DNA from 2 places in the Arthrobacter sp. UNCCL28 genome. Region 2 is predicted to be linked to the other one. Evidence: riboswitches for the same ligand, from Rfam matches in the RefSeq annotation. Region 2 holds a riboswitch; the other holds the start of a gene.

Region 1 (14,702 bases), on a different contig from region 2:
GAGGGTTGGCGGGAAGGGGGTGGGATGTGAGTGAGGGTTGGCGGGAAGGGGGTGGGATGTGAGAGATGGTCAGCCGAGCAGCGACCTGGTGTGGTCGTTGAGGAACATTCCCTTGGGATCGAACTCCCGCCGGACCTGGATGAAGGTGTCCAACTCCGGGTAGAGGCGTTCGAGGCGGCTGCGGGTCATGAAGTGGATTTTGCCCCAGTGGGCGCGCGGCTCGAATTCCTGCAGCACGGCGTCGGCGTCACGGAAGAACTGCCAGTAGTCGGTTCCGGGCTCGGTGGTCAGGGTGATGACGGTGCTGTCTCGGCCTTGGAACTGGGACATGTAGGCGTCGTCGGACTTCACCCAGCGGACCTCCACGGGGTATTTCTGCTCGGGGTACCTGCTCCGGATCAGCTCCTGGATGGCTTCGGCGGCCACCAATCCGTCCTCGCTGCGGACAAAGTACTCCAGCTCATGGAACTGCGTTGTGAATCCGCCCGGATAGATGCGGTAGGAACGGTCCAACCGGGCACCTTCAACAGTGGAAAGCTGGCTCTCGTCCTGGACTGAAGCCGCGTTGTAGCGCTTGGTGTAGCTGCGGCCGCCCATGCTGTGATCCGGCGAACCGGGCAGGTCAAGGAGTTCACACGAGTCGTCCCCGGGGCACCACAGGAAGGAGTAGTGCCGGTTGTTGTCGATGTCGGCCTGCCACGTGGACCTGGTTTCCGCCCACGTGGGGTAGGTGATCTCTTCCTGCAGGTAGTAGCTGTCCTCCACGGCCAACTCGACTTCCAAGAAGATCCCCAATGTGCCCAGAGCCGTCTGGGCTGCGCGAAGTTCCCGTATCTGGTCCTCGCCGATTTCCACGATCTCGCCGTAGCCGTTGATCAGCTTCACCCAGCGCAACTTGGAAGAGAAGCTGCCGAGGTCCTTGCCGGACCCGTGCGTGCTGGTGGCCAGTGCGCCTGCGATCTGCTGTTTGTCGATGTCGCCCTGGTTGCTCAGCGCCAAGCCCTTGTCCCACAAGGCGTCCCCGAAGGCGTTGATGGTGGTGCCGGCCAATGCCCGGGCTCGGCGCCCTGAACGATCCGTGCCGGTGATGGCTGAGAGCCCGGACATGTCCATCAGGACCCCGCCGGTCTGAACCAAAGGCGAGGACGAGTGCCCTGAGCCGACCGCCCGCACAGGCAAGCCCTCGCGGATGGCGAAACGGACGGCGTCGAGCGCTTCTTGTTCATTCCCGGGCCGTACGGTGAAGGCGGGCGTAGCACTTTGGTTCCCGCCCCAGTTGGTCCACGTCGCGTCCGTGGTGAAGGGGGCTGTGGGGGTAGCTGCGGCAGGTACGCCCGAAACATTGGTGGTCATGGTGAAAGCTCCGTTGCTTGTCCGTGCGCTTACGCGCCGTGGTTGATCATGACGTGCTTGGTGCGCGAGTAGTCATCCAGGGCGTAGAGCGAGAGGTCGCGGCCGTAGCCGGAACCTTTGAATCCGCCCCACGGTACCTCGCAAGCCAGGACCAGGTGGGCATTGACCCACACGGTGCCGAAGTCCAGCTGCTTGGGAATCCGGAGGGAAAGGCTTGAATCGCGTGTCCAGACCGAGGCTGACAATCCGTAGGGGCTCTCATTGGCGCGGGTCACCGCTTCTTCGGTGGTGCTGAAGGTTTCCACGGTGACCACCGGCCCGAAGATTTCATGCGTGGCGATGTGTGCCCCTGCGGGCACGTCGGTGATGACTGTGGGCTCAATGAAGTAGCCGGGACCTTCCAACGCGGAACCGCCGATGGCGACTGTGAGGCCTGCGGCCCGTGCTTCAGCCAGCGCTTCCTTGACCCGTTCAAAGTGCGGGAGGGAGATCATGGGGCCGATTTCGACGTCGTCCCCGGCGTCGGGCGCGCCGATCACCAAAGTGCTGACCTCCCGGACCAGGTGACTGGTGAATTCTTCGGCTACGGACTCGTGCACCAGGACACGGCAGGCGGCACCGCAGTCCTGGCCGGCATTCCAAAATCCGGCGTTCCGGACACCGGCAGCAGCTGCGCGGAGGTCGGCGTCGGAGAAGACCACAACAGGGGCCTTGCCGCCGAGTTCCAAGTGGACGCGTTTGACCGACTTCGCCGCTGTTTCGGCCACCGCCTGGCCGCTGACCACACTGCCGGTGAGGGCTACCAGCGCGATGTCAGGGTGCTCGGAAAGGCGCTGCCCAACGGTCCGGCCGCGGCCGGTGACCACGTTGAGGATGCCATCCGGAATCCGTCCGGCCAGCACTTCCACGAGCTTCAGCGTGGACAAGGGGGTCTGCTCGGAGGGCTTGATGACGATGCTGTTGCCGGCGGCAAGGATGGGGGCGATCTTCCAGGCAGCCATCAGCAGCGGGTAGTTCCATGGCGTGATGACGCCCACCACGCCTACGGGTTCGCGCAGGATCACCGAGGTGTGGCCGCTGGCGTAGTCACCGCCGGCCATGGAGGTGAGGGTCCGCGATGCGCCGGCCATGAAGCGGAAAGTGTCGATGGTGCTGGAGACGTCGTCCTCGGCCACGGCTTGCGGCTTGCCGGTGTTTGCGGACTCGATGGCCTCAAAGTCGGCCCGGTTCTCCTCGATGATGTTGGCAATGAGATTCAGGACGTCGGCGCGTTCCTTCGGGGTAGTGGCACCCCAGGTTTTTTGGGCCACGACGGCGGCGGCAACAGCGGCGTCCACGTCATCGGCGGTGCCCGCCTGGACTGAGGCGATGACGGCCTCGGTGGCGGGATCAACGACGTCGATCAGGAGCCGGGTGGAGCCTGGGACGAAGGAACCGTTGATGAAGTGCCCCGCCGGAGGCAGGGGCAGAGACAGGGGGAGTTGCAGGGGCTGCGGGGACATCGGGTGTTCTCCGGGGAGGGAAGCTTGGGCGTCGGGGGCTGGGCGTCGGACGGTGAACTGTTCGGTCTGGGTGGTCATGGTGATCCGCTTTCAGGAAAGGTTTGGTCGGGGGCGGTGGCCGGATGAAGCGGTGGCCGGAGGAGTGGCTGGCCGGAGGACGCTGGGCGGATGAGGTGCCGGTCAGGGGTGGTGGGGAGATCAGGAGGCGGCCGGGTCAACGACTGGCCACGGGTGCCCTCAGATGAGGTCCGGGGTGAGTGCCGTTGCTGGGAACGTGGCTGGTTCAGTCTTCTTGCCGAACACCCGGGCCGCCACGTAATAGAGGGGAGCGACAACCACGAGTCCGACGATCCAGGAGATGTCCACTCCACCCATCGCCGCAGCCAAGGGGCCGGTGTAAATAGCTGTAGCCGAGAAGGGAACCTGGATCAGGGCGCCTGCCAGGTATGAGCCGATGGCGATCCAGTTGAACCGTCCGTAGACGCCGCCGTCGCGCTTGAAGAAGTCTTCAACCCGGTAGTCTCCGTGCCGCAAAAGGTAGTAGTCCACCAGGTTGATGGCCGTCCACGGAACCAGCACGTACATCAGGAAGGAGAGGAAGTTGGTGTAGAAGAGGATGAAGTTGTCGCGGGCAAAGAGGGCAATGGAGACAGCCACAACGAAGAGGATGATGGCGGCGATGGTGCGGGTCTTGGCACGTGGCAACCACGAGGGCCTGAAGGTCTGCCCGATGGTGAGGGTGCACAGGACACCGCAGTACAGGTTCATGGCGTTCGAAGCCGCAACTCCCAGGCAGAAGATGCCCACGATAATGAGGGTCCACGGCTGCAGCAGGGTGCCGAGGCTGCCGACGATTTCGACGTCGCCGGTGCTCATGGACACCGCGAGGGTACCCACCAAAGCACCCAGGATCATGGGGAACAGCGTGCCCAGGACGCAACCTGAGTAGGAAGCCCAGAAGGCCGGGCCGGAACCGGTGCCCTGAGGCATGTAGCGGGAGTAGTCGGAGACGTAGGGTGCGTAGGCCAGTTGCCACAACGCGGAAACGGAGATGGTGCCCATGAAGCCCACCCAGTTGAAGTTGCCCGTCTCCAGGAAGTTGCCTGGCAAGCCATGGACCATCAGGATCCAGCCGAACGCCAGCAGCAATGCCAACCCTGCCGCGACGCTGAGGACGCGGGCATAGGCGTGGATGAGCCGGTAGCCAAAGATCGTGGCGATCACGCTGACCACGCCGATGATGATGATTCCGCCGTCAACGCTGATGCCGGGACTGACCGCGGCCATCGCTTCGCCGCCGAACACCAGGTTCGCCGCGAAGAAGCCCACGTACATGACCACCACAATGACCACTATCAGCAGTGCACCGAAGGAACCGAACTGGCCGCGGGTCTGGATCATTTGGGCCACACCCAGTTGCGGGCCCTGGGCGGAGTGCAGCGCCATGAAGATGCCGCCCACCACGTTGCCGATGATGATGCCCACGATCGCCGGAACGAATCCCAGGCCGAACACCGTGGTGGCGAGCCCGCCGGTCACGATGGTCATGATCATGATGTTGGAGCCGAACCAGATGGTGAAGAGATCCCGCGCCTTGCCGTGCCGCTCGTTGAGGGGGATCGGCTGGATGGTCTTGTCCTCGAGGCGTGGCACCTCGGTTGTGACGGGCGCGGTGTTCATGACGCACTCCGGGATGCTGAAGCGAGTTCGCGGACAGCTGCGCTGTTTGACTTGCTGCGGTTCACCATCAGCCCCAGCAGATCGAACACCAGGGTGGCGGCGGCAACGGTGGTGATGTCCGCGTGATCGTAGGCAGGGGCGACTTCCACGACGTCGGCGCCCACGATGTTGATGCCGTTCAGTCCGCGGAGCAAGGCCAGGAGTTCGCGGGAGTGGAGCCCGCCCATCTCCGGGGTGCCGGTTCCGGGAGCGAAGGCCGGGTCCAGGACGTCGATGTCGATGGAGACGTACACGGGGGTGTCCCCGAGCCTGTCCTTCACGCGCTGGATGGCGGCCGGAACGCCGATGACGTCCAGGTCCGAGCATCGAATGATCTGGAACCCGAAGTCGTGGTCCCGGAGGAAGTCGTTGCGGTCATAGACCGGCCCGCGGATTCCTACGTGCATGGACTTGTCCTCCACCAGCAGGCCTTCCTCGAACGCCCGCCGGAAGATGGTGCCGTGCGTGATGGGCTGGTCGAAATAGGTATCCCAGGTGTCCAGATGCGCGTCGAAATGCAGCAGTGCCACCGGACCGTGGACTGTGTTCAGGGCCCGCAGCATGGGCAGGGCGATGGTGTGGTCGCCACCGATGGAGATGAGCCGCTTGTCCTCGCTGATCAGGGGCAAGGCCTGCTCCTCGATCTCACGGACTGCCCGGGCGATGTCGTAGGGGGTGCAGGCGATGTCGCCGGCGTCCACAACCTGGGCTTCGTACACAGGTTCAACGTCCAGCTCCGGGTGGTAGCCGGGGCGCAGGAGGCGGGAGGCCTCGCGGACCGCGGCAGGACCGAAACGGGCGCCGGGCCGGAAGGAGGTTCCGCCGTCGAACGGTACGCCGACGATCGCAATGTCGTAATCCGGGACGCGGTCGATTTGGGGGAGACGGGCAAAGGTGCCGAGGCCTGCATACCGGGGGACTTTGGTTGCATCAACCGGGCCGATGGGCTTGTGCGTTGTCATTGACGGATCCTTGGGGTGAGGGGTGCTCGCCGTTGAGCGGGAAGTACGTAATTCCATTGTTGGTGACGTGGATCACCCCGGATAGCGGTACATTGACTACAAATGGCCGAGCCGTTTAGACGAATGTCTAAGTCCCGCTGAACCGCGCGGCAGGACCCAACACAAAGGCCAGGAACCGGAGCGGAAACATGGCGATTACCGTCGCTGAACTCATCGCAGAGCCGCAACTCGGACTCACCCTCCTGGCCGGAAAAGCCGGCCTGGACAACCGCATCACCTGGGCCCACACCTCAGACCTGCCCAAGCTCTGGGAATGGGTCACCGGCGGAGAACTCATGATGACCAACGGCCTCTCCATACCCGCCGACGCAGCAGGCCAGGTGGCGCTCGCCGAGGCCCTCATGGACAGCGGCGCCAGTGCGCTGGCCATTGGCGAGAAAATGCACGCACCGCCCCTCACTCGGAAATTCCTGGCCGCCTGCGAGCAGCTCCCCTTGCCCCTGATCAACATCCCGTACCCGCTGCCATTCATCGCGATAGCCCGGTCGGTAGCCGAGTCCTCCCTGCTCGAAGAGTCGCGCCGGCTGCGGCAAACGGCCCGCGTCTACGATCTCCTCCGCACCGCCGGAGCCTCCGAGGACCACTGGCAAAGCCTGGTCCAGCGGCTGGCCACCGAACTCGACGCGGACCTGTTCGTGGTGGACCGCCGTTGCCTCCACCCCTGGCATCCCGACGGGCAGTCCCTCCCGGTGTTCCTGGCCGAAGAGTGGGCTCCCTTGTCCGGGCAGGTATCCCTCGCGGGGAAGAACTTCCAATGGCACCGCATCCGCGGCCGGCACGTGCTCACCATGGACATTCCCACCCATGCCAACGCGCTCCTGGTGGTGCTGCCCAACAACGAACCGCACCCGGACGCCGTCGTGCTTCTCCATGCCGCAACGGTGCTGGGACTGCAGTTGTCGCGCATTGTCTTGTCCCTGGAAGGCCGCCATCGCCTTGCCGGCGAGTTCCTGCTGCAGGCCATGGACGGGCGCCTCGGGGCCGCGGAGATGGAGAGCCGGCTGGCTGCATTCGACGTTCCGCCCGAGGAATTCCTGCTCGCCTCCCTGACGGCGGCCGCCGAACCAAAAGCGACCGACCAAAAAACTGCGGACGACGGCGACAAGCTGGCCAACGTACACATCGAACTGTGGCGGCACGGGGTTGCGTCGGCATCGCTGAAGCGGAACAACAGGCTCCACGTGGTGGTCCCGGCAGGCGTGCCGGACGACGTCCTGGTTCATTGCGCCGGCCTGGAAACCTCGATCGGAATCAGCGCACCGGCAGCAGTGTCCACTATCCAACGCGCATTGCAGGAGTCCCTCTGGGCACTTGGTTCCGCCCGGGCCAACAAGCTGGGGCTGGCCCGCTATGCCGAAGGGCCGTCGTGGCTTGGGCTTACCGGATTCGAGGAAGGAACGGCGCTGGTGAGACGGTTGCTCGGGCCGATTTTCGACTACGAACAGAGCCAGGAAGGCGACCTCATCCTGACGTTGAGGACGTATTTGGACTCGCAGCGTTCCTGGCAAAAGACCGCGGCTGCGCTCTTCGCCCACCGGCAAACCATCATTTACCGGATGCGGAAAATCGGCGAACTGACGGGGCTGGACATGGGGGAAACGTCCACAGTTGCCCAGCTCTGGTTCGCCCTGCAGATCCACGAGGCGATGCATCAGTAGCCACACCTTGCTTGCGCTTTTTCGCGGGAAGCGGCTATGGTGTGAAGCGTGTCACTCATGGTGATGCAACGCTTTTGATCTGCGGCGGGAGAGTCCTGCCGGTACATCCAGTCGGGCGCCGTAGGAGCAAATCCTCCCCAGGAATCTCTCAGGCCCATGTACCGCCGCGGGTAGGCAACTCTGGAAAGCAGTCCGGGTAACCGGGCTCACCGACGGTGCAAGCAGACGGCATGTGGAAACACAGTCTGCGGAATCTCTCAGGTCCAATACAGAGCGGGGAGGAACCCCACATCATCGTGGCGCTCACTGGGCGCCTGAATCATGGAGTTCCTCTTGACTGTTCAATCAACCCCCACCGCCTTCGCGGACCGGCACATCGGCGCCCGCCGCCAAGCCGATGTTGACACCATGCTCAAGGCCATCGGCTACGACTCTGTCGACGGACTCGTGGACGTCGCCGTCCCTGATTCCATCCGCCAGGACACGGCCCTGAAGTTGCAGGACGCCCTTACCGAGGTGCAGGTCCTCGCCGAGCTCCGCAAGCTCGCGTCCAAGAACAAGACCGCCGTTCAAATGATCGGCCAGGGCTACTACGACACCGTCACGCCCCCGGTCATCCGCCGCAACATCCTCGAAGCACCCGCATGGTACACGGCGTACACGCCCTACCAGCCGGAGATTTCCCAGGGCCGCCTCGAAGCGCTGCTGAACTTCCAGACCATGGTGCAGGACCTCACGGGGCTGCCGGTTGCCAACGCGTCGTTGCTGGATGAAGCCACTGCCGTGGCCGAGGCTGTGCTGTTGATGCGCCGGGCCAACAAGTCCAAGACGGCCAAGGACGGCAAGACGGTCCTGGACGCCGACCTCCTTCCGCAGACCATCGCCATTGTGAAGGGCCGCGCCGAGGCTCTTGGCTTCGAGGTTGTCATCACTGACCTTTCGGCAAGCCTTCCCGATGGCGACATCAACGGCATCGTCCTTCAGCAGCCCGGTGTTTCGGGCCGCGTGTTCGACCACTCCGCTGTGATCGCATCCGCGAAGGAACGCGGCGCGCTGGTCACAGTTGCCGCTGATTTGCTGGCGCTCACCCTCATCACGCCCCCCGGCGAACAAGGTGCGGACATCGCCGTCGGAACTGCGCAGCGCTTTGGTGTCCCGCTGTTCTTCGGCGGCCCGCACGCCGCGTACATGGCCGTCCGCGAAGGCATGGAACGCACCCTCCCGGGCAGGATCGTGGGTGTGTCCAAGGACAACGCCGGCGTCCCCGCTTACCGCCTCGCCCTGCAGACCCGCGAGCAGCACATCCGCCGCGAAAAGGCGACGTCCAACATCTGCACCGCACAGGCCCTGCTTGCGATTGTTGCCTCCATGTACGCGGTGTACCACGGTCCCGAAGGCTTGAAGTCGATCGCCGAGACAGTCCACGGCCACGCCCGCGTTTTGGCCGCGACCCTGCAGAAAGCCGGCCGCGAACTCATCTCCGAATCCTTCTTCGACACCCTCACGGTCCGCGTGCCGGGCAAGGCAGACAAGGTCATCGCCGCCGCCGAAGCCCGCGGCATCAACCTGCGCCTCATCGACGCGGACACTGTTGGCGTTTCCGTTGATGAAACCACGACGCCGGAGGTCCTCTCCGCTGTGGCCGTCGCCTTTGGTGCCGGCCCGGTAGGGGACGCCACCGGATTCGAATTGCCCGCTGAGGTAGTCCGCACCTCCGATTTCCTCCAGCACCCGGTGTTCAACACGCACCGTTCCGAGACGCAGCTGTTGCGCTATATCCGCAAGCTGTCAGACCGGGACCTCGCGCTGGACCGCACCATGATCCCGCTGGGCTCGTGCACCATGAAGCTGAACGCCACCGCTGAGATGGAAGCCATTTCCTGGCCCGAGTTCGCCTCCATCCACCCGTTCGCTCCGGACCACCAGACAGCGGGCTGGCGCGAGCTGATCGAGGACCTCGAAGCGGACCTGACGGAGATCACCGGCTACGACCAGGTTTCCATCCAGCCGAACGCCGGTTCCCAGGGCGAGCTCGCGGGACTCCTGGCGATCCGCGGCTACCACCTGTCCCGTGGCGACGAGCAGCGCAACGTCTGCCTCATTCCTGCCTCGGCCCACGGTACCAACGCAGCCTCGGCAGTGCTGGCCGGCATGAAGGTTGTTGTGGTGGCCACGGCTGCTGATGGGACTATCGATCACGCGGACCTTGCCGCCAAGATCGAGGCCAACCGCGAGGTGTTGTCGGCCATCATGATCACCTACCCGTCCACGCACGGTGTGTACGATGCCGACGTCCGCGAAGTCTGCGACGCCATCCACGCAGCCGGCGGCCAGGTGTACGTTGACGGCGCCAACTTGAACGCGCTGGTTGGCCTTGCCCAGCCGGGCAAGTTCGGCGGCGACGTGTCCCACCTGAACCTGCACAAGACGTTCTGCATCCCCCACGGCGGCGGCGGCCCGGGTGTCGGGCCGGTTGCTGCGAAGGCACACCTGGCTCCGTTCATGCCGGGCGACGCGAACAAAGCAGCGCACGAACCCGGTCACGGCGTTGCCATCTCCGCTTCCCGTTATGGCTCCGCCGGTGTGCTGCCGATTTCGTGGGCGTACGTGAAGCTCATGGGTGGCCAGGGCCTCACCGAGGCAACCAAGTCGGCGCTGCTGGCTGCGAACTACGTTGCTTCCCGCCTGGATGAGCACTTCCCTGTTCTGTACACCGGCGAGGGCGGGCTCGTGGCCCACGAGTGCATCCTGGACCTCCGTGAACTGACAGCCCGCACGGGTGTCACGGCCGAAGATGTTGCCAAGCGCCTGATCGACTTCGGCTTCCACGCCCCCACCCTGGCGTTCCCCGTTGCGGGCACCTTGATGGTGGAGCCCACGGAGTCCGAGGACCTTGCCGAGATCGACCGCTTCATCGAAGCCATGATCACCATCCGTGCCGAGATCGACCAGGTAGCCGACGGTGATTTCACTGTTGAGAAGTCGCCGCTGCGCAACGCGCCGCACACGGCTGCCGCCGTCGTGAGTTCCGCCTGGGACCGCGACTACCCGCGTGAGCAGGCCGCCTTCCCGGTCCACCACCTCAAGCAGGACAAGTACTTCCCGCCGGTCGGCCGTATTGACGGCGCTGCAGGTGACCGCAACTTGGTGTGCTCCTGCCCTCCCCTCGAAGCGTTTGAAAACTAAGGACTCCCCACATGTCTGAGAATTACACCGCTCTCTATGAGCAGCACAAAAAGGCCGGCGCCTCCTTCACGGACTTTGGTGGCTGGCAGATGCCGCTCAAATACTCCTCGGAGTTGGCTGAGCACCACGCCGTCCGCAAGTCCGCGGGCCTTTTCGACCTCTCCCACATGGGCGAAGTCTGGGTCACCGGCCCCGACGCGGCTGCCTTCCTGGACTATGCGCTGGTGGGCAAGTTGTCCGCCGTCGCGGTAGGCAAAGCCAAGTACTCACTGATCTGCAACGCCGATGGCGGCATCATCGACGACCTCATCACCTACCGTCGGCCCTCACCCGAAGACGGCGTGGACAAGTACCTGGTAGTCCCCAACGCGGGCAACGCGAAGGTGGTTGCTGCCGCACTTCTGAAGCGCGCGGCCGGTTTTAACGTTGCAGTGGAAGACGCTTCCGCCGAGACGTCCCTCGTCGCCGTGCAGGGCCCGAACGCCGAAGAGATCCTCCTGGGCCTGGTGCCGGCAGAACAGCACGCGTTGGTCACCGAACTGAAGTACTACGCGGCGGTGGAGGTGCCGGTAACGTTCGACGGCGGCACGCAGCAGCTGCTGCTGGCCCGCACCGGCTACACCGGCGAAGACGGATTCGAGATCTACGTCCCTAACCTCGATGCCGCAGGCCTCTGGGAAGCCTTGCTCGCAGCCGGCGAAGGCCACGGTCTGATCCCGGCAGGCCTCGCCGCCCGCGACTCGTTGCGCCTGGAAGCCGGGATGCCGCTCTACGGCAACGAGCTCTCCATCCACGCCAACGCCTACGCCGCCGGACTTGGCCCCGTTGTTTCCCTGGCCAAGGAAAGCGACTTCATTGGCCGGGAAGCGCTCACAGCCATCAAAGCTGCCGGCGTCGGATCCACACTGGGCCAGAAGCTGGTGGGCCTCAAAGGCACCGGACGCCGCGCCGCACGCGGACACTACTCGGTCCTCAAGGACGGTTCGCTCATCGGCGAAGTCACCTCCGGCCAGCCAAGCCCCACGCTCGGCTACCCGGTAGCGATGGCCTATGTCGACGTCGAGCATTCAGAGCCGGGCACGATCGTTGATGTCGATTTGCGCGGCAAAGCCGAGCCGTTCGAAGTCGTGCCGCTGCCGTTCTACAAGCGGGTCAAGTAAGTCCCGGCGGGAGTGGCTGGGTGCGTCACGTCCGGCTGGAGTGGCTTGGTGCGTCACGCCCGGCGGGAGTGGCTTCCTCCGCGGGCTCGGTCGCAGGAGCGCCCGCTGGGCGGGCGCGATGCTCTCTTGGACGCCCGCTTCCGGACGTCACTCCCGCAGGGGCTTTGTTGCCGGATGGCACTCCCGCGGGGGCCGCGCGGCTCAACTTGCGCACGGAACCAGGAGACCGAGGCAACCTGCTGAAAGGCGGGTTCCAAGTCACCGTTCGCGGGATCGGAACCCTGTGACTGACAGAAGCTGAGAAACGAACTCCGGAAGCGTGCGTCCAAGGAAGCGGCACGTCCGCTCAGCGGGCGTCTTCGCGACCGAGCACGCGGAGGAGTTCGGTTCTCTGCCACCCAGCCCGGGACCGCGGAACACAACAGTTTTAGGCATACGAGAAGTAAGGAATTGGAATGAGCAAAGTAGTTGCTGGATTGAAATACTCGGCTGAGCACGAGTGGGTTGCCGTTGATGGTGACGGGCCCGTGGGGATTGGAATTTCCGCGGTTGCCGCTGATGCCTTGGGCGACATTGTTTATGTGGACCTGCCTGAAATTGGTTCCACGGTGACTGCCGGCGAGACGTGTGGCGAGGTGGAGTCGACCAAGTCGGTCTCGGACCTCTACTCGCCCGTGACGGGGGAGGTGACCGAGATCAACGATGCCGTTGTTACCGATCCGGCGCTCATCAACAACGATCCCTACGGTGCAGGCTGGCTATTCAAGGTGGCCGCCACGGAGGAAGGGCCGCTCATGACGGCCGAAGAATACGCTGCAACGAACGGTGGAGAACTGTGAACCCTGTGTCTGTAACTGAGTACCAGCAGGTGGTGTCGGCGTCGTTGGATGCCCAGCTGTCCGAGCTTGATCCTGAGATCGCTGCGAAGATCGACGACGAACTGGGCCGCCAACGCGACGGCCTGGAAATGATCGCCTCCGAGAACCACACGGCCGTTGCGGTCATGCAGGCCCAGGGTTCCGTCCTGACCAACAAGTACGCCGAGGGCTACCCGGGCAAGCGCTACTACGGCGGGTGTGAGCACGTCGACGTGGTCGAGCAGCTCGCGATTGACCGGATCAAGGCTCTGTTTGGTGCTGAATTCGCCAACGTCCAGCCGCACTCCGGCGCCCAGGCCAACGCCTCGGTGATGCACGCACTGATCAAGCCGGGCGACACCATCATGGGCCTCAATCTCGCCCACGGTGGCCACCTGACCCACGGCATGCGGATCAACTTCTCCGGCAAGCTTTACAACGTGGTCCCCTACGGTGTCCGCGAGGACACGCACACCGTGGACATGGCCGAGGTTGAAGCCCTGGCGCAGGAGCACAAGCCTGCACTGATCGTGGCCGGCTGGTCCGCTTATGCGCGGCAGCTGGACTTCGCGGAATTCCGACGGATTGCCGACTCCGTGGGCGCCTACCTGATGGTGGACATGGCCCACTTCGCCGGCCTGGTTGCCGCGGGCCTGCACCCCTCGCCGGTTCCGCATGCGCACGTCACCACGTCCACCACCCACAAGACCCTCGCCGGTCCGCGTGGCGGCATCATCCTCTCCAACGACGCCGACATCGCCAAGAAGATCAACTCGGCCGTGTTCCCAGGGCAGCAGGGCGGACCGCTCGAGCACGTGATCGCGGGCAAGGCCGTGGCATTCAAGATCGCCGCTTCCGAGGAATTCCGTGAGCGCCAGGAACGTGTCCTCGCGGGCTCGCGCATCCTCGCCGAGCGCCTGATCCAGCCCGACGTCGCCGCCAAGGGGATCTCCGTGGTGTCCGGCGGAACCGACGTTCACCTGGTCCTCGTCGATCTCCGCAACTGCGAGCTCGACGGCCAGCAAGCCGAGGACCGTCTCGCCGCCGTCGACATCACAGTCAACCGCAATGCCGTGCCCTTCGACCCACGCCCGCCCATGGTCACCTCCGGTCTCCGGATCGGCACGCCGGCTTTGGCTACCCGCGGGTTCGGGGAGGCAGCCTTCCGTGAGGTTGCGGACATCATCGCCGAAGTATTGATCGCCGACGCCGACGCGGACCTTTCCGGCCTGCGGCACCGCGTTGACGTCCTCGCGAAGGCGCACCCGCTGTACCCGGGGATCGCGAACCTGAGCTAGCCGCTCGGTTGCATTGGCCGATGGGCCTGAAGTCCTCGGCGGGCTCGGTCGCATAGGCACCCGCTGAGCGGCTGCGATGCTCCCTTGGACGCCCGCTGCCGGACCTCAGGCCCATGAGGGCCGCATACCTGACCGCCGTCTCAGGACCGGACTCGGGTTCGCTTGTTTGTGAATGGATCCAGCTTCCGGGGGTGCTCCTTGGGCGTCCGGTTGGTTGGGGAGTGGGCGTCTGGGGCCGGTTCGGGGGGTTGCTGCTGGGGGTGCCGTGCGCACGGCATGTTTGGCAGTGATTCCTCGAAATGGAGGGGGTGTGTCAGGGTCCTCGGGGTTTGGCCAGGAGTCCTGGGCGGGCTCGGTCGCAGAGGCACCCGCTGGGCGGATGCGATGCTCCCTTGGGCGCCCGCTGCCGGATGCTTAGGCAGGGGGCCGCCGGGTGGTGTGGGTTTGCGCCGGTTCGGGGGTTTGCTGCTGGGGGTGCCGTGCGCACGGCATGTTTGGCAGTGATTCCTCGAAATGGAGGGTGCGTGTCAGGGTCCTCGGGGTTGGGCCAGGTGTCCTCGGCGGGCTCGGTCGCATAGGCATCCGCTGGGCGGATGCGATGCCCCCTTGGACGCCCGCTGCCGGATGCTTAGGCAGGGGGCCGCCGGGTGGTGTGGGTTTGCGCCGGTTCGGGGGTTCGCTGCTGGGTGTGCCGTGCGCACGGCATGTTTGGCAGCGATTCCTCGAAGTGGAGGAGCGCATGCCGGCGTCCGTGATGCGCACGGCATGTTTGGCAGCGATTCCTCGAAGTGGAGGGGCGTATGCCGGCGTCCGTGATGCCAACGGCATGTCTGGCTGGGGCCCCGAAATGGGGGCTGAAGGGTTTGAGGGTCCGCTCCGTTTGTTGGGGGCGGGGCGGGTTCTGCTTCGTTTTACTTAGGTTAGGAAATGACCATGGCCGTTGGGGT
Region 2 (14,702 bases):
CGGGTACGGCTCCGGCTTACTTTTGGCGTTTGTAGAACGGCAGTGCGACGACTTCGAACGGCTCGCTCTTACCGCGGAGGTCAATGTCCAGGGCCGTTCCCAGCTCTGAATGCTCGACGTCGACATACGCCAACGCTACCGGGTAGCCGAGCGTGGGGCTTGGCTGGCCGGACGTGACTTCGCCAATTACTGCGCCGTCCTTGAGGACCGGGTAGTGGCCTCGGCCGGCACGGCGGCCCAGGCCCTTGAGGCCAACAAGCTTGCGTCCGCTGGTGGAGCCTGCGCCATCTGCCTTGAGGGCAGCGAGTGCGTCCTTGCCCACGAAGTCGCCTTCCTTGGACAGAGCCACCACCGGTCCGAGTCCTGCTGCGAAGGGGTTGCCTTCGCGGGAGAGCTCGTTGCCGTAGAGCGGCATGCCGGCTTCCAGGCGCAGGGAGTCGCGGGAAGCCAGGCCGGCGGGAGTGAGTTCGCCTTCTTCAGCGGCGTCGGCGATGGCCTGCCAGAGGGCGGCTGCGGAATCGTTAGCTACGAAGATCTCGAAGCCGTCTTCGCCGGTGTACCCGGTGCGGGCCAACAGCAGTTCCTGCGTGCCGCCGTCGAACGTGAACGGGACATCAACCGCGGCGTAGTACTTCAGGTCGGTGACCAGCGCGTGTTGTTCGGCGGGCACCAGGCGGAGGAGGATCGCTTCAGCCAGGGGTCCCTGAACGGCAATCAGCGAGGTCCCAGCGGATGCGTCCTCAACGACGACGTCGAACCCGGCGGCGCGCTCCAGAAGGGCTGCGGCAACAACCGCAGCGTTTCCGGCGTTCGGTACCACGAGGAACTTCTCCTCACCGCGACGGTAGGCGATGAGGTCGTCGATGATTCCGCCGTCTTCCTGGCAGATCAGCGAGTACTTGGCTTTGCCGATTGCCATGGCGGAGATTTTGCCCACCAGGGCGTAGTCCAGGAAGGCTGCTGCCTCGGGACCGGTGACCCAGACTTCGCCCATGTGGGAGAGGTCGAACAGGCCCGCGGACTTGCGGACAGCATGGTGCTCAGCCAACTCCGAGGAGTATTTGAGCGGCATCTGCCAGCCACCGAAGTCGGTGAAGGAAGCGCCGAGTTTCTTGTGCTCTTCGTAAAGAGCTGTGTAGTTCTCGTTCATTTTCCGGAACCCCTTAGTTCTCGAAGTCTTCGATCGGCGGGCAGGAGCAGACCAAGTTGCGGTCACCTGCGGCGCCGTCGATACGGCCGACCGGCGGGAAGTACTTGTCCTGCTTGAGGTGGTGGACCGGGAAGGCAGCCTGCTCGCGTGGGTACGCCCGGTCCCAATCGGAACTTACGACGGCGGCAGCCGTGTGGGGCGCGCGGCGAAGCGGGGAATCCTGCACGGAGAAATCGCCGTGAGCCACCTGCTCAATCTCGGCACGGATGGTGATCATGGCTTCGATGAAGCGGTCGATCTCGGCAAGGTCCTCGGACTCGGTGGGCTCCACCATCAGGGTTCCGGCAACCGGGAAGGCCAGGGTGGGGGCGTGGAAGCCGAAGTCGATCAGGCGCTTGGCAACGTCCTCAGCGGTGACGCCGGTCTTGGCCGTCAGTTCGCGGAGGTCCAGGATGCACTCGTGGGCCACCAGTCCGCCCTCGCCGGTGTAGAGGACCGGGAAGTGGTCGTTCAGGCGGGATGCGATGTAGTTTGCAGCCAGCAGCGCCGACTTGGTTGCCTCGGTGAGGCCCTGGCCACCCATGAGCTTCACGTAGGCCCAGGAGATGGGCAGAACGCCGGCGGAACCGAAACGCGATGCCGAAATGGGCACGTCGTTGCCTTCGGTCCAGGAGGCTGCATCGCCTGGCATGAACGGTGCAAGGTGCGCCTTGGCTGCCACAGGCCCGACACCCGGGCCGCCGCCGCCGTGCGGGATGCAGAACGTCTTGTGCAGGTTCAGGTGGGATACGTCGCCGCCGAACTTGCCCGGCTGAGCGAGCCCAACAAGGGCGTTGAGGTTTGCGCCGTCAATGTAGACCTGACCGCCGGCTGCGTGGATGGCGTCGCAGACTTCGCGGACGTCGGCATCGTACACACCATGCGTGGACGGGTAGGTGATCATGATGGCCGACAACACCTCGCGGTTGGCCTCGATCTTGGCGGCAAGGTCCGCGTGATCGATCGTGCCGTCAGCAGCCGTGGCCACCACAACAACCTTCATCCCGGCCAGCACTGCCGAGGCCGCGTTGGTGCCGTGGGCGGACGCGGGAATGAGGCAGACGTTGCGCTGCTCGTCGCCACGGGACAGGTGGTAGCCACGGATGGCCAACAGACCCGCGAGCTCGCCCTGGGAACCGGCGTTCGGCTGGATGGAAACCTGGTCGTAGCCGGTGATCTCGGTCAGCTGGGATTCGAGGTCCGTGATGAGTTCACGCCAGCCCTCGGTCTGGGAATCCGGAGCGAACGGGTGGATGGAGGCGAACTCGGGCCAGGAAATGGCTTCCATCTCAGCGGTGGCGTTCAGCTTCATGGTGCACGAACCCAGCGGGATCATGGTGCGGTCCAGCGCGAGGTCCCGGTCCGAGAGCTTCCGGATGTAGCGCAGGAGCTGGGTTTCGGAGCGGTGCGTGTTGAACACCGGGTGCTGCATGAAGTCGCTGGTGCGCTCCACGGAAGCTTCAAGCGCGAAGCCTTCAACGGCTTCGGAAACCGAAGCCCCGAAGACAGCAGCGACGTCAGCGACAACCTCTGACGTGGTGGTCTCATCAACAGAGATACCAACAGTGTCAGCGTCAACGCCGCGCAGGTTGATGCCCTTGGCCTCGGCAGCAGCGACGATCTCTGCAGCCTTGCCCGGGACGCGGACCGTGATGGTGTCGAAGAAGGAACCGTGAAGGACCTCGACGCCGGCAGCCTTCAGTGACGCTGCGAGGGTGCGGGCGTGGCTGTGGGCGGTCTCGGCAATCGCCTTCAAACCCTCCGGGCCGTGGTAAACGGCGTACATGGAGGCCACGATGGCCAGCAGTGCCTGCGCGGTGCAGATGTTGGAGGTGGCCTTCTCGCGGCGGATGTGCTGCTCACGTGTCTGCAGCGCCAAGCGGTAGGCGGGGACACCGGCGTCGTCCTTCGAAACGCCCACCAGACGGCCGGGCATGGAACGCTCCAGGCCCTTCTGGACGGCCATGTAGGCCGCGTGCGGGCCGCCGAAGAACAGCGGAACACCCAGGCGCTGCGCGGAACCAACAGCAATATCGGCGCCCTGCTCACCGGGAGGGGTGATGAGCGTCAGGGAGAGGAGGTCGGCTGCGACCGTGACCAGCGCGCCGCGTTCCTTGGCTTCAGCAATGACAGCAGAGTGGTCGAACACGCGGCCGGAAACGCCGGGCTGCTGCAGGACAACGCCGTTGATGGCTCCTTCCGGGAGGCCCAGGGAGAGATCGGCGACCTCAACCTCGAAGCCGAGTGCTTCGGCGCGGCCCTTGACGATGGCGATGGTCTGCGGGAGGCAGTCGGCATCGAGGACGGTCTTGCCGTCCTGGACAGCCTTGTTCTTGTTGGCGCGGCGCATCATGAGGACGGCTTCGGCAACGGCGGTTGCTTCGTCAAGCAGGGAGGCGTTGGCGATGGGCAGGCCAACCAGGTCCTGGACCATGGTCTGGAAGTTCAGCAGCGCTTCAAGGCGGCCCTGGGAGATTTCCGGCTGGTACGGGGTGTAGGCGGTGTACCAGGCCGGGGACTCAAGGATGTTGCGGCGGATCACCGGCGGGGTCACGGTGTCATAGTAGCCCTGGCCGATCATCTGGACGGCAGTCTTGTTCTTGGATGCGAGCTTGCGCAGTTCGGCAAGAACCTCGACTTCGCTCAGCGCGTTTTCCAGGGTGAGGGCAACATCCTGGCGGATATCGTTCGGAACGGCGGTGTCGACCAGCGAATCGACGGTGTCGTAGCCGACGGACTTGAGCATGGTCTCAATCTCGGACTGGCGGCGGGCGCCAATATGCCGATCGACGAAGGTGGTGGAGGCAGAACTAACCGTCACGAAGGAACTCCATTACTTGGGCGGCGTTTGGGTACGCCACAGCGGCTGGGTTCCTCCCCGCTCTGTATTGGACCTGAGAGTTTCCGCGGGTTGCGTGAACAACCATCGCTTGCACCGTCGGTGAGCACAGCGCCCATCCACCCTGAGGTGTGCTGAGTGCCTGCTGCTTTCCAGAGTTGCCTTGCCGCGGCGGTGCGTGGGCCTGAGAGATTCCTGGGGAGGGTTTGCTCCTACGGCGCCTGCATCACTTGCTTGCAGGACTCTCCCGCCGCAGATCAAAGGCATGTTCAGTTGTAGGTGGGCACCTTGTTGGGCACGCCACAAGAGTTAATTGTCCTACGCGCCGGGCTCTGCAGCAAATGGATGAATCACTACTTCCGCAGCCGCTCCAGGACCCCGAGCAGGATTTCGACGTCGGCCTCCCGCCCGGCGTTGCCGCCTTCCTGGCCGCCTTCAAAGATGGCATTGAAATAGAGGCCGTCGCCCATATAGCTGACGGCCTTGGCAACCTCCGGTCCGACGTCTTCGGCCAGCACGTCCAGCCAGCGCTGCTGGATGGCGGCGAACCGGCGGCGGGTTTCCTCGTGGGCCACTTCAGCCAGGCGGGTGGCAGCGACGAAGGCCCTGTCCATGGGGGTATCTGCCCAGAGCGATGACCGGATGAAGTAGGCAGCCGAACCATCGGGTGCTGCCTTCATTAGTTCAGTGTCTTCATCGGCGAGTAAGTCCAGGCGTTCCAACAGTGCCGTGATCAGCGCTTCCTTGTTGGGGAAGTGGTAGAGCAGCCCACCTTTGGATACCCCGGCACGTTTGGCAACGGCGTCGAGGGTGGCAGCCCTCTCCCCTACCTCTATAAGGAGGGCTTCAAAGGCATCCAGGACCGCGTCCCGGGCAACTGGTTTTCGTGGCATGTGTCCATCATTCCCTAAAGGCTCATGGGGCTGGTCAGTTGAAACTATACCGTCTGGACGGTACAGTAGTGGAATGTTCTCGCCGTCCCCAACCCAAGCACCCCGTTCCGCTGATCCCGTTAAGGGCCAGGCAGCACCGTGGCGCGACTGGACGGCTCTGGCACTCCTGATGTTTCCGGTGCTGCTGGTGGCCGTCGACAACACCGCGCTCACCTTTGCCCTGCCCGAAATTGCCCGCTCCCTGGACGTCGGCGGCGTCCAATTGCTCTGGATCGTTGACGCCTACCCGCTGGTTCTTGCCGCGTTGCTGGTATCCATGGGCAACCTCGGCGACAGGATCGGACGACGGCGGCTGCTGCTGATCGGCAGCACGGGCTTCGCGGCGGTTTCGGCTGCTACAGCTTTCGCGCCTTCGGCTGAGTGGCTCATTGCAGGACGCGCCGGCCTTGGCGTCTTCGGCGCCATGCTGATGCCCTCAACGCTGTCCTTGATCCGGAACATCTTCGCCGATCCCAACCGGCGCCGGCTTGCCATCGCTGTCTGGGCTGCCGGTTTCTCCGGTGGTGCCGCCCTTGGACCCATCTTCGGCGGTTGGTTGGTAGAGCACTTCTGGTGGGGTGCGGTCTTCCTCGTGGCCGCTTTCCTGCTCCTGCCGCTTCTTGTTTTCGGCAGGGCACTCATTCCGGAATCCAAGGACGCCAATCCCGGCCGCGTGGACGTGGCCAGCATTGTCCTTTCCGTGGTCACCATGGCTCCGTTCGTCTACGGCATCAAGGAATTCGCAGTCCACGGCTTCGGGGCGTCCGCGGCCGCATTCATGGGCTTCGGCCTGGTGATGGGCATTCTGTTTGTGCGTCGCCAGCAGCGGATCGAGAACCCCATGCTGGACGTTGCCCTGTTCAATAACAAGGTCTTCAGCACTGCAATCGTGGCGAACGTCCTGTCGCTCTTCTCCATGACAGGCTTCATCTACTTCTTCGCCCAGCACCTGCAGCTTGTTGAGGGTCAGTCACCAATGGAAGCCGGAATCGCCATGATTCCCGCCCTCCTGGCAACAGTCATCGCCGGCCTGCTGGTGGTGCCGCTGGTCAGGCGTGTCCGCCCCGGATACGTGGTGGCCGCCGGCCTGACACTCAGCGCCGTGGGCTACTTGATTGTGATGGTGGGCGACCACGGCAGCGGCCCCGTCTTCCTGCTGTCCGCCCTGACGGTCCTCGCAATCGGCGTGGGCGCAGCGGAAACCATTTCCAATGACCTCATCCTGGCTTCCGTTCCGGCAGATAAGTCCGGCGCCGCCTCGGCAATCTCCGAGACCGGCTACGAACTGGGTTCGCTCCTGGGAACGGCTGTTCTCGGATCCATCCTCACCGCTTCCTATCAGCACAACCTCGTGATTCCGGACGGCGTTTCCCCGCAGGCAGCCGGGAAGTCCAGCGAAACCCTTGCCGGCGCCGTGGATGCGGCCGCAGCCCTTCCGGCACCTTTGTCGGAGGCCCTGACGGTCGCCGCCCGGACGGCTTTCGAGTCCGGCGTCCACATCACTGCGGCGATTGGGCTGGTATTGATGGCCGGCGCGGCAGTGCTCGCCGCCGTCGTACTCCGGCGTGTGCCGAAGGCACAGTAGTGGCTCAGTAAGGACACAGCGCCGTTGTGAGGCCCGCTCTGCGTGGTTCCGGAGGGATTTAGCACGCAGAGCGGGCCTCACAACGCTTCGGTTGGTGCCGCCTTTTTGTCGACGCCGGCAGTCAGGTCATCGATCCTGTCGAGGGCGTCGCTGAGCCTGCTGACCGTGCTCCATAGCTCTGGGTGCTGCTCCTTGACTTCCTCGAGCGCGGTTCCGGCGGAGGTCAGGGAGGCGAGGTCGAAACTTACGTTGGTTCGGGCTCCGCTGATGGCTGCACGGAGGGCTCCGAAGCCGACCACGACGTCGGCGATCAACGCAGGATTGCCGTGGGAAGCGAGCCAGCCGAGGTCTTCAATGGCGTGGATGGCCCGCTCGCCCAGGACCGCCGAGGCCTTGGCAGCATCAACGGAGGCCTGGTGGATAGCGTCGTCGCGCTCCGGCCCGGGATCCAGGCGGAAGGCGGCGCCGAAGGCGTTGGAGGCGGAAGAGTCGTCGTCGGCCAATTGCAGGGCATCTTCACGCAGTTCACGGGCACGGGCATGGATGCCCGAGAGCTTTTCGTGCTGGTCCTCCCCGGCCTCGGTGTATCCGGCCACCATGGAGGTCAGGGAAGCGGCGATGGAGAGCATGACTCCTGTCCCGGCGCCACCGCCCGGCGAGCCGGTGGATTCGGCCAGCGCTTTGGTCCATTCCTCAACAGTGGATTGCTGCGTCGTGGCTGCTTGGGAATCATTCATGCCATCCAGTGTGCCGGGGCTTCCCAGGCTTTGCATCTTCAGGCTGGATACACTGGCCAGACCTAGGCGTCGAATGAAAAGGGCAGACTCATGACCATTGACCTCGAAGAGCTGTACAAAGACCTGCACGCCCATCCCGAGTTGTCCTTCCAAGAGACCCGGACAGCCGGGATTGCAGCGGGGCATCTGGAAGACCTTGGCTTCACTGTCCACCGAAACATCGGAAAAACCGGCGTGGTCGGCGTTCTGGAAAACGGACCCGGACCGGTAGTGATGCTCAGGGCAGACATGGATGCACTGCCTGTCAAGGAAGCAACCGGCCTGGACTATGCAAGCACGGCCATGGGTGTTGACCATGAGGGCAAGGACATGCCGGTCATGCACGCTTGCGGCCATGACGTACACGTCAGTTGCCTGGTTGGCGCGGTGGAGGTTTTGGTCGCGCAACGTGATCAGTGGCAGGGCACCCTGGTGGCCCTCTTCCAGCCAGCCGAGGAGTGGGGTGGCGGGGCCGAAACCATGGTGGCCGATGGCCTGTACGACGCCGTGCCCAAACCCGACGTCGTCCTGGGCCAGCACGTAGCACCCTTCCCCGCCGGCTGGTTCGGAATCCGGCCCGGTGTCACCATGGCATCCGCCGATTCCCTCAACATCACCCTCCACGGGCGCGGCGGTCACGGTTCACGCCCGGAGACCACTGTTGACCCGGTGCTGATGGCTGCGGCAACCACCGTCCGGCTGCAGGGCATTGTTGCCCGTGAGCTGGCAGCGAGTGATTCCGCGGTGGTGACCGTGGGGCAGATCCACTCGGGGACCAAGAACAACATCATTCCCGAAACAGCAACTTTGGGCCTCAGCGTCCGCACCTTCAGCAATGACACCCGGGATAAGATCCTCGGTTCCATCGAGCGCATTGCCGCGGGAGAATCCAAGGCATCCGGGGCACCCAAGGACCCCGAGATTCAGTTTGAAGAGCACTTTCCGCTGACCGTCAACGATCAGGCTGCCACCGAAAGGGTGGCTGCGGCCTTCAAGGCAAAGTTTGGCGAAACACAGATCATTGACCCCGGCCCTGTCTCCGGAAGCGAAGACGTGGGCGCCTTGGCCAAGGCCGCCGGTGCTCCCCTGGTTTTCTGGTTCCTTGGTGGTGCCGAGCCTGCCTTGTTCAAGGAATTTGCAACAACAGGGCGCCTTCCCGAAGATATTCCTTCGAATCACTCACCGTATTTTGCGCCCATTATCCAGCCGACCCTGACGCGGGGAACGGAAGCCCTGGTGACGGCGGCCCGGGAATTCCTGGCTGCCAGCACCTAGGCCTTCAGCCAGCCAGCCCGACACCAGTGAAGGCGCAGCAAGCGCAACGCCTTCACTGGTATTTCCTTGGTGCGGTCCGGTCCCTGCCTAGACTTTCTCGCTGATGCGGTTCGTCGTCGGTTCGGAAACCTCGGAATCCCTGCGACGGCGGGCCAGGAAAGTCCACAGCGTTCCCTCTGTCCGCGGACGGCTCTCCCCGGTAACTTCAGGTGCTTTTTCCGGCTCGGACGTGTGCGTCTCGGGCTTGCGCGCGGAGTCTTTCTTCGTGCGCCGCTCGAAGTCGTCGTAGTACGCGTAACACATACCCAACCTCCTTCAACAGCTGTCCTTCCATCGTCCTCCGGCAAGGCCCGCACGTCGATGGTTTTGTGCTTTGTGATCGGCCGGCTCAACGTGCGTCACGGCCGGATCCAGGAACTAGCGGGACAGGACCGCGTGCCGCGCTTCCCGGACAGCCAGGGTGGTCTCCTCCATCATGAGATCGGCGTTGATGGCCGCGCCCGCCATGACACCCGCAGCCGCGGAGGCCATCAATTGTCCCGTGAGGTCCGTGACGTTACCAGCTGCCCAGACGCCGGGCACTGATGTCGCCCCACCCATTGGGGCGGCTTCAACATGGGTCCCGACGCCCATCGCGTGCTCCACCGTGGGAACGCCCAAAGACTCAAGCACGCCGGACCTTGCCTCCAACCGCGGGCCGGTGACTACGGCGTCCACCGGAATCACCGTTCCCGAGGCCAGGACAACGCCGCTCAAGGCGTCATTGCTGACTTCCAAGGCCTGGACTTTCCCGTCCACCACAGTGATGGAACGGGCAGCCAATTGCTCCCATTGTTCTTCCGTCGGTTCCACCACATCGTTGAGGAACAAGGTGATGTTGGAACTCCACTGGCGGAACAGCAACGCCTGGTGCAACGCCATGGGCACCGAGCCCAGGATTCCGATCGCTTTGTTCCGGACTTCCCAGCCGTGGCAGTAAGGGCAGTGGAGAACGTCGCGCCCCCACCGTTCCCGGATCCCCGCGATCTCCGGCAGGATGTCAATCAGCCCGGTGGTGACCAGCACGCGGCGCGCTTTTACTGTCCGGCCATCGGCCAGGTCCACCTCAAAGGCGGGCCCGCCGCCAGCGGTGGAATCCGGCGTCGAACGTGCCTCTACAGCAGTGCCGGACATGATGTCGGCTCCGTACCCGACGGCCTCGGACCGTCCCAAGTCCAGCAGCTCCTTGGGATTGATACCGTCCCGGGAAAGGAATCCGTGAACCCCGGCGGCCGGGGCGTTCCTTGGCTCGCCGGCGTCGATGACCACGACCGACCGCAGCGCCCTGCCCAGCGTCACGGCGGCACTTAACCCAGCTGCGCCACCTCCGATCACCACGACGTCGTACTCCGACACTCCACTGTTCATTGCGTCCATTACCGACTGCCTCCATGCGTCTCCTGCGGCCATGCGCCGCTCCTTCCATGGTTGGGCAGGACAGCCGAGAACAGCAAGGAAGTTTGCCAGTATGGCAAAATGAGCGGCATGACAACGGATTTCAGCACAATGCTCGACGCCGTCGGCCCTCGCTTGCGTGCCATGCGAACCCAACGCAACGTGACCCTGGCGGAGGCTTCGGAAGCTACCGGCATTTCTGTCAGCACGCTTTCCAGGCTGGAATCGGGCCAACGTAAACCAACACTGGAGCTTCTCCTCCCCATCGCGCGGTTGCATCAGGTCCCCTTGGAAGAACTCATCGATGCCCCGGAAACCGGCGATCCCCGGATCCACCTGAAGCCGCACGTTCATGAGTGGGGCACCGCACTTCCCCTGACCCGGCGCCCGGGCGGCATCCAGGCGTTCAAAATGGTGCTGAAAAGCGGCACTGGAAAAGAAATACCGCAGCCCCAATCCCATGAGGGCTATGACTGGATGTACATACTCAACGGCAAGCTGCGGCTGGTACTGGGCGGCAACGACTTTGTCCTGAAACCAGGCGAGGTTGCCGAATTTGATACCCGGACTCCACATTGGTTCGCCAGCGCCACATCAGAGCCGGTTGAACTCCTTACCCTGTTCGGCCAGCAAGGCGAGCGCCTTCACGTGCGCGCACGGCCCAAGCGATAGGTCGCGCACGCGCTGAGGCTAGGAAGCGAGCCATTCCCGGGAGTGGCGCCGGGATACTGCCGGGTCGGCACCGAGCTCGGTGCGGTTGATTTCAGCCCAGACGTCATCGAGGGAGAGTCCGAGGACATCAGCAATGGCGGCAACGGTGGGGAAAGCCGGCGTCGCCACCCGGCCGGACTCGATCTTACGGAGCGTCTCGGGCGAGACCCGGGCATCCAAGGCCGTCTCCAACATGGAGCGTTCACCCCGGGCGCGCCGCAGAAGGGCGCCGAGACGTTGTCCTCGCTCGGCCTCTGCGGGTGTAAGGGGCAACCTGACCATGGCTCCAATTGTAATACCGGGATAATATGGCCGGGATAGTTATTGGTCGCCCCATGAAAGGCCCCCGCATGATTGAGATCCTGAGCCGTCCGGAGCTAAGCCGCGCCAAGGAGGCCGGCGCCCTGGTCGCCAACATTCTGCACACGCTGAAGGGCCGGGCAACGGTGGGCACAAATCTGCTGGACATCGACAAGTGGGCCAAGTCCATGATCCTCGAGGCCGGAGCGGTGTCCTGCTACGTCGACTATGCGCCCTCCTTCGGCCGCGGACCGTTCGGCCACTACATCTGCACCGGGGTAAACGACGCCGTCCTGCACGGCCTCCCCCGGGATTACGCCTTGGCTGACGGCGATCTGCTGACCCTCGACCTGGCTGTCTCCAAGAACGGAATCGCCGCAGACTCCGCCATCAGCTTCATTGTGGGCGAGTCCAAACCTGCGGAGAGTGTGGCAATGATTGAAGCCACTGAACGAGCCTTGCGGGCAGGCATAGAGGCTGCCCGTCCCGGCGCACGCATCGGCGACCTCTCCTACGCCATCGGCTCGGTCCTCAGTGAGGCCGGCTACCCCGTCAATACCGAGTTCGGTGGGCACGGCATTGGCTCCACCATGCACCAGGAGCCCCACGTGCCGAACATGGGCCGCCCCGGCCGCGGGTACAAGCTCCGGCCCGGACTGCTGCTCGCCCTTGAGCCGTGGGTCATGGCCGATACGGCACAACTTGTGACCGACGCCGACGGCTGGACCCTCCGCAGCGTCACCGGTTGCCGCACCGCCCACACCGAGCACACCATCGCCATCACCGACGGAGCAGCTGAGATCCTTACCCTGCCAACCCTGGCGCCCTAACCCGCGAGCCCCGCCCCGCCCGGCCGAGCCCGCGAGCCCGAGCCCGCCACAGCCCACCCCACCGAGCCTCCACTTCACCCCCATGTTGACCACAAACATGGGGGTGAACTGCTATCTCGGGGCTGAACCCCAAGCCACACCCGGTCATAAATGAAAGGCATTCACTTAACCCCTTGCGCTCAGCAGTGACTCGCGCCATACTAAATGAACGCTATTCATTTAGTGACTGTCGTCTCACCGGAGTACATGCCACCATGATTGAAATAACCTGCCTCGAAGCCCCGACTTCCCTGGCCCGCACCGAGCCCTCAACGCGCACCCCCTTGCGGGTAGGCGTTGTCCAGCACCGCTGGCACGCCGACGAGGCCGCTCTCCGCGCCGAACTCACAGAGGGCATCGAGCGTGCTGCCAAGCTGGGAGCCACCGTTGTTTTCCTGCCTGAGCTGACCCTCTCCCGCTACCCCGCGGACACCCGCCCGGAGAACAATCCGGCTGCAGGCATCCGCCCCTCGGACATCACCGAGGACCTCCTCACAGGGCCCACCTTCACCTTTGCTGCTGAAGCGGCCAGGAAGTACGGCGTCTCAGTGCACGCCTCGCTTTACCAGCGGGCCGAAAACCCGGACGGCAGCGATGACGGCCTGGGCCTGAACACCGCCATCCTGGTGAACCCCGCAGGCGAACTGGTGGCTCGCACCCACAAACTGCACATCCCTGTAACCGCCGGCTACTACGAGGACAAGTTCTTCCGCAAGGGTCCGGAAGCAGAGGACGCTTATGCGGTCCACGCTCCGGCCGAACTGGGGGGAGCGCGCCTGGGCATGCCTACCTGCTGGGACGAATGGTTCCCGGAACTTGCCCGCCTGTACTCCCTGGGCGGCGCCGAAATCCTGGTCTACCCCACGGCCATCGGATCCGAACCGGACCACCCCGATTTCGACACGCAGCCCTTGTGGCAGCAGGTGATCGTGGGCAACGGCATTGCCAACGGACTGTTCATGATCGCCCCCAACCGCTACGGCAACGAGGGCACCTTGAACTTCTACGGTTCATCCTTCATCTCCGATCCCTACGGCCGTATCCTGGCCCAGGCACCCCGCGACGAATCAGCTGTCCTGGTGGCAGACCTGGACCTCGACCAGCGCAAGGATTGGCTGACGCTGTTCCCCTTCCTGGCAACCCGCCGCCCGGAAACCTACGCGCGCCTCACCGAACCGGTGGACCCCAACGCCCCGCTCGGCGCAGCACAAGCACAAGCAGTCTCCGCATGAGCGCCTGGCGCATGCCCTCCGAAACGGCTCCCCAGGACCGTGTCTGGATGGCCTTCCCCACCGGTGGCTACACCTTGGGCGATACCGAAGAAGAAGCGCACGCCGCCCGCTCCACCTGGGCAGCTGTAGCCAACGCCATCCTTGAGTTCGAGCCTGTCACCATGGTGGTAGCGCCCGACGACGTCGAAACGGCCTCGCGCTACCTGGACCCCCGCGTTGAGGTACTCACCGCCGAACTCAACGATGCCTGGATGCGCGACATTGGGCCCTCGTTTGTGCTGGATGCAAACAACCAGCTCGGTGCCGTGGACTGGATCTTCAACGGCTGGGGCGGCCAGGACTGGGCTGCGTGGGACAAAGACTCCCTGATGGCCGCAAACGTGACCGAACGTGCCGGCGCCACCCACCTCCCCTCCGGGATCGTGAACGAGGGCGGCGGAATCCAGGTCGATGGCGAGGGCACAGTCCTGGTCACCGAGACCGTGCAGCTGGATCAGGGCCGGAACCCCGGACTGACCAAAGCCGACATCGAAGAAGAGCTGGCGCGCACCATCGGCGCCACCCACGTAGTGTGGCTGCCCCGCGGCCTCACCCGTGATTCCGAGAAGTTCGGCACCCGTGGACACGTGGACATCGTGGCAGCCATCCCCAGCCCCGGTACGCTGCTGGTCCACTCCCAGCAGAACCCGGAACACCCGGACTACAAGGTCTCCCGGGAAATCATCGACTTCCTGCGCACCACCCACGACGCAGCCGGCAGGGATTGGAACATTATCGAAGTTCCCGCCCCCGAAGCCCTGACCGACGACGAGGGGTTTGTGGACTACAGCTACATCAACCACCTCGTGGTCAATGGCGGCGTCATCGCCTGCAGCTTCAACGACCCCATGGACGAGAAAGCACTCCGCATTCTCGCCGATGCCTACCCCGGCCGCCGCGTGGTCAGTGTTGACGCACGCGAACTCTTCGCCCGGGGTGGCGGAATCCACTGCATCACACAGCAACAGCCTTCGGCCATCTAGAAAGGGCCTCCCATGAGCCAGACAATCCGCGCCGGTGCTTCCAAAAGCACCGCTGACGCCGCAACGTCGCACGACATCAGCGGCAAGGGACTGAAGACGGGGCAGTTGGGGCTCCTCGCCGTCGTCGTTCTTGGCATTTCAACCATCGCCCCGGCGTACACCTTGACGGGCGCGCTTGGCCCCACGGTCAACGAAGTCGGGCTGCAATTGCCCGTGATCTTCCTGATCGGCTTCATTCCGATGATCCTGGTCTCGCTGGCCTACAGGGAACTCAACGCGGATTCCCCGGACAGCGGAACCACGTTCACCTGGGTCACCAAAGCGTTCGGCCCGTGGGTGGGCTGGATGGGCGGTTGGGGCCTCCTCGCGGCCAACATCATTGTCCTGTCCAACCTGGCAGGGGTCGCAGTGGACTTCTTCTACCTCTTCCTGGCCCAGGCAACCGGCTCACCCGAGCTCGCCGACCTCGCCTCCAACAAGCTCTTGAACGTGGCCACCTGCTTCGTTTTCGTGGCCCTGGCAGTGTGGATCAGCTACC

The links. Region 2 has a riboswitch for glycine ahead of gcvP (aminomethyl-transferring glycine dehydrogenase). Riboswitches for the same ligand answer to the same signal wherever they lie in the genome.
Region 1: another riboswitch for glycine. It lies ahead of gcvP (aminomethyl-transferring glycine dehydrogenase); the one in region 2 lies ahead of gcvP (aminomethyl-transferring glycine dehydrogenase).

What each region holds. Positions count from the first base shown of each region.
Region 1 covers NZ_FMWE01000008.1:586-15,287, reverse strand. Annotated here, with positions in the region: gene BLQ01_RS18380 (D-arabinono-1,4-lactone oxidase) at 70-1,353, opposite strand; gene BLQ01_RS18375 (aldehyde dehydrogenase family protein) at 1,383-2,933, opposite strand; gene BLQ01_RS18370 (purine-cytosine permease family protein) at 3,093-4,535, opposite strand; gene speB (agmatinase) at 4,532-5,536, opposite strand; gene BLQ01_RS18360 (PucR family transcriptional regulator) at 5,725-7,254, shown strand; glycine riboswitch at 7,330-7,428, shown strand; gene gcvP (aminomethyl-transferring glycine dehydrogenase) at 7,588-10,440, shown strand; gene gcvT (glycine cleavage system aminomethyltransferase GcvT) at 10,452-11,600, shown strand; gene gcvH (glycine cleavage system protein GcvH) at 12,056-12,439, shown strand; gene glyA (serine hydroxymethyltransferase) at 12,436-13,755, shown strand; partial or broken gene BLQ01_RS18335 (serine dehydratase beta chain) at 14,689-14,702, shown strand, end outside.
Region 2 covers NZ_FMWE01000014.1:32,175-46,876, reverse strand. Annotated here, with positions in the region: gene gcvT (glycine cleavage system aminomethyltransferase GcvT) at 17-1,150, opposite strand; gene gcvP (aminomethyl-transferring glycine dehydrogenase) at 1,164-4,010, opposite strand; glycine riboswitch at 4,191-4,288, opposite strand; gene BLQ01_RS21550 (TetR/AcrR family transcriptional regulator) at 4,382-4,921, opposite strand; gene BLQ01_RS21545 (MFS transporter) at 4,995-6,545, shown strand; gene BLQ01_RS21540 (cyclodeaminase/cyclohydrolase family protein) at 6,623-7,282, opposite strand; gene BLQ01_RS21535 (amidohydrolase) at 7,373-8,596, shown strand; gene BLQ01_RS21530 (hypothetical protein) at 8,684-8,899, opposite strand; gene BLQ01_RS21525 (NAD(P)/FAD-dependent oxidoreductase) at 9,014-10,012, opposite strand; gene BLQ01_RS21520 (helix-turn-helix domain-containing protein) at 10,121-10,702, shown strand; gene BLQ01_RS21515 (helix-turn-helix domain-containing protein) at 10,721-11,023, opposite strand; gene map (type I methionyl aminopeptidase) at 11,092-11,871, shown strand; gene BLQ01_RS21505 (nitrilase-related carbon-nitrogen hydrolase) at 12,126-13,142, shown strand; gene BLQ01_RS21500 (agmatine deiminase family protein) at 13,139-14,164, shown strand; gene BLQ01_RS21495 (APC family permease) at 14,177-14,702, shown strand, end outside.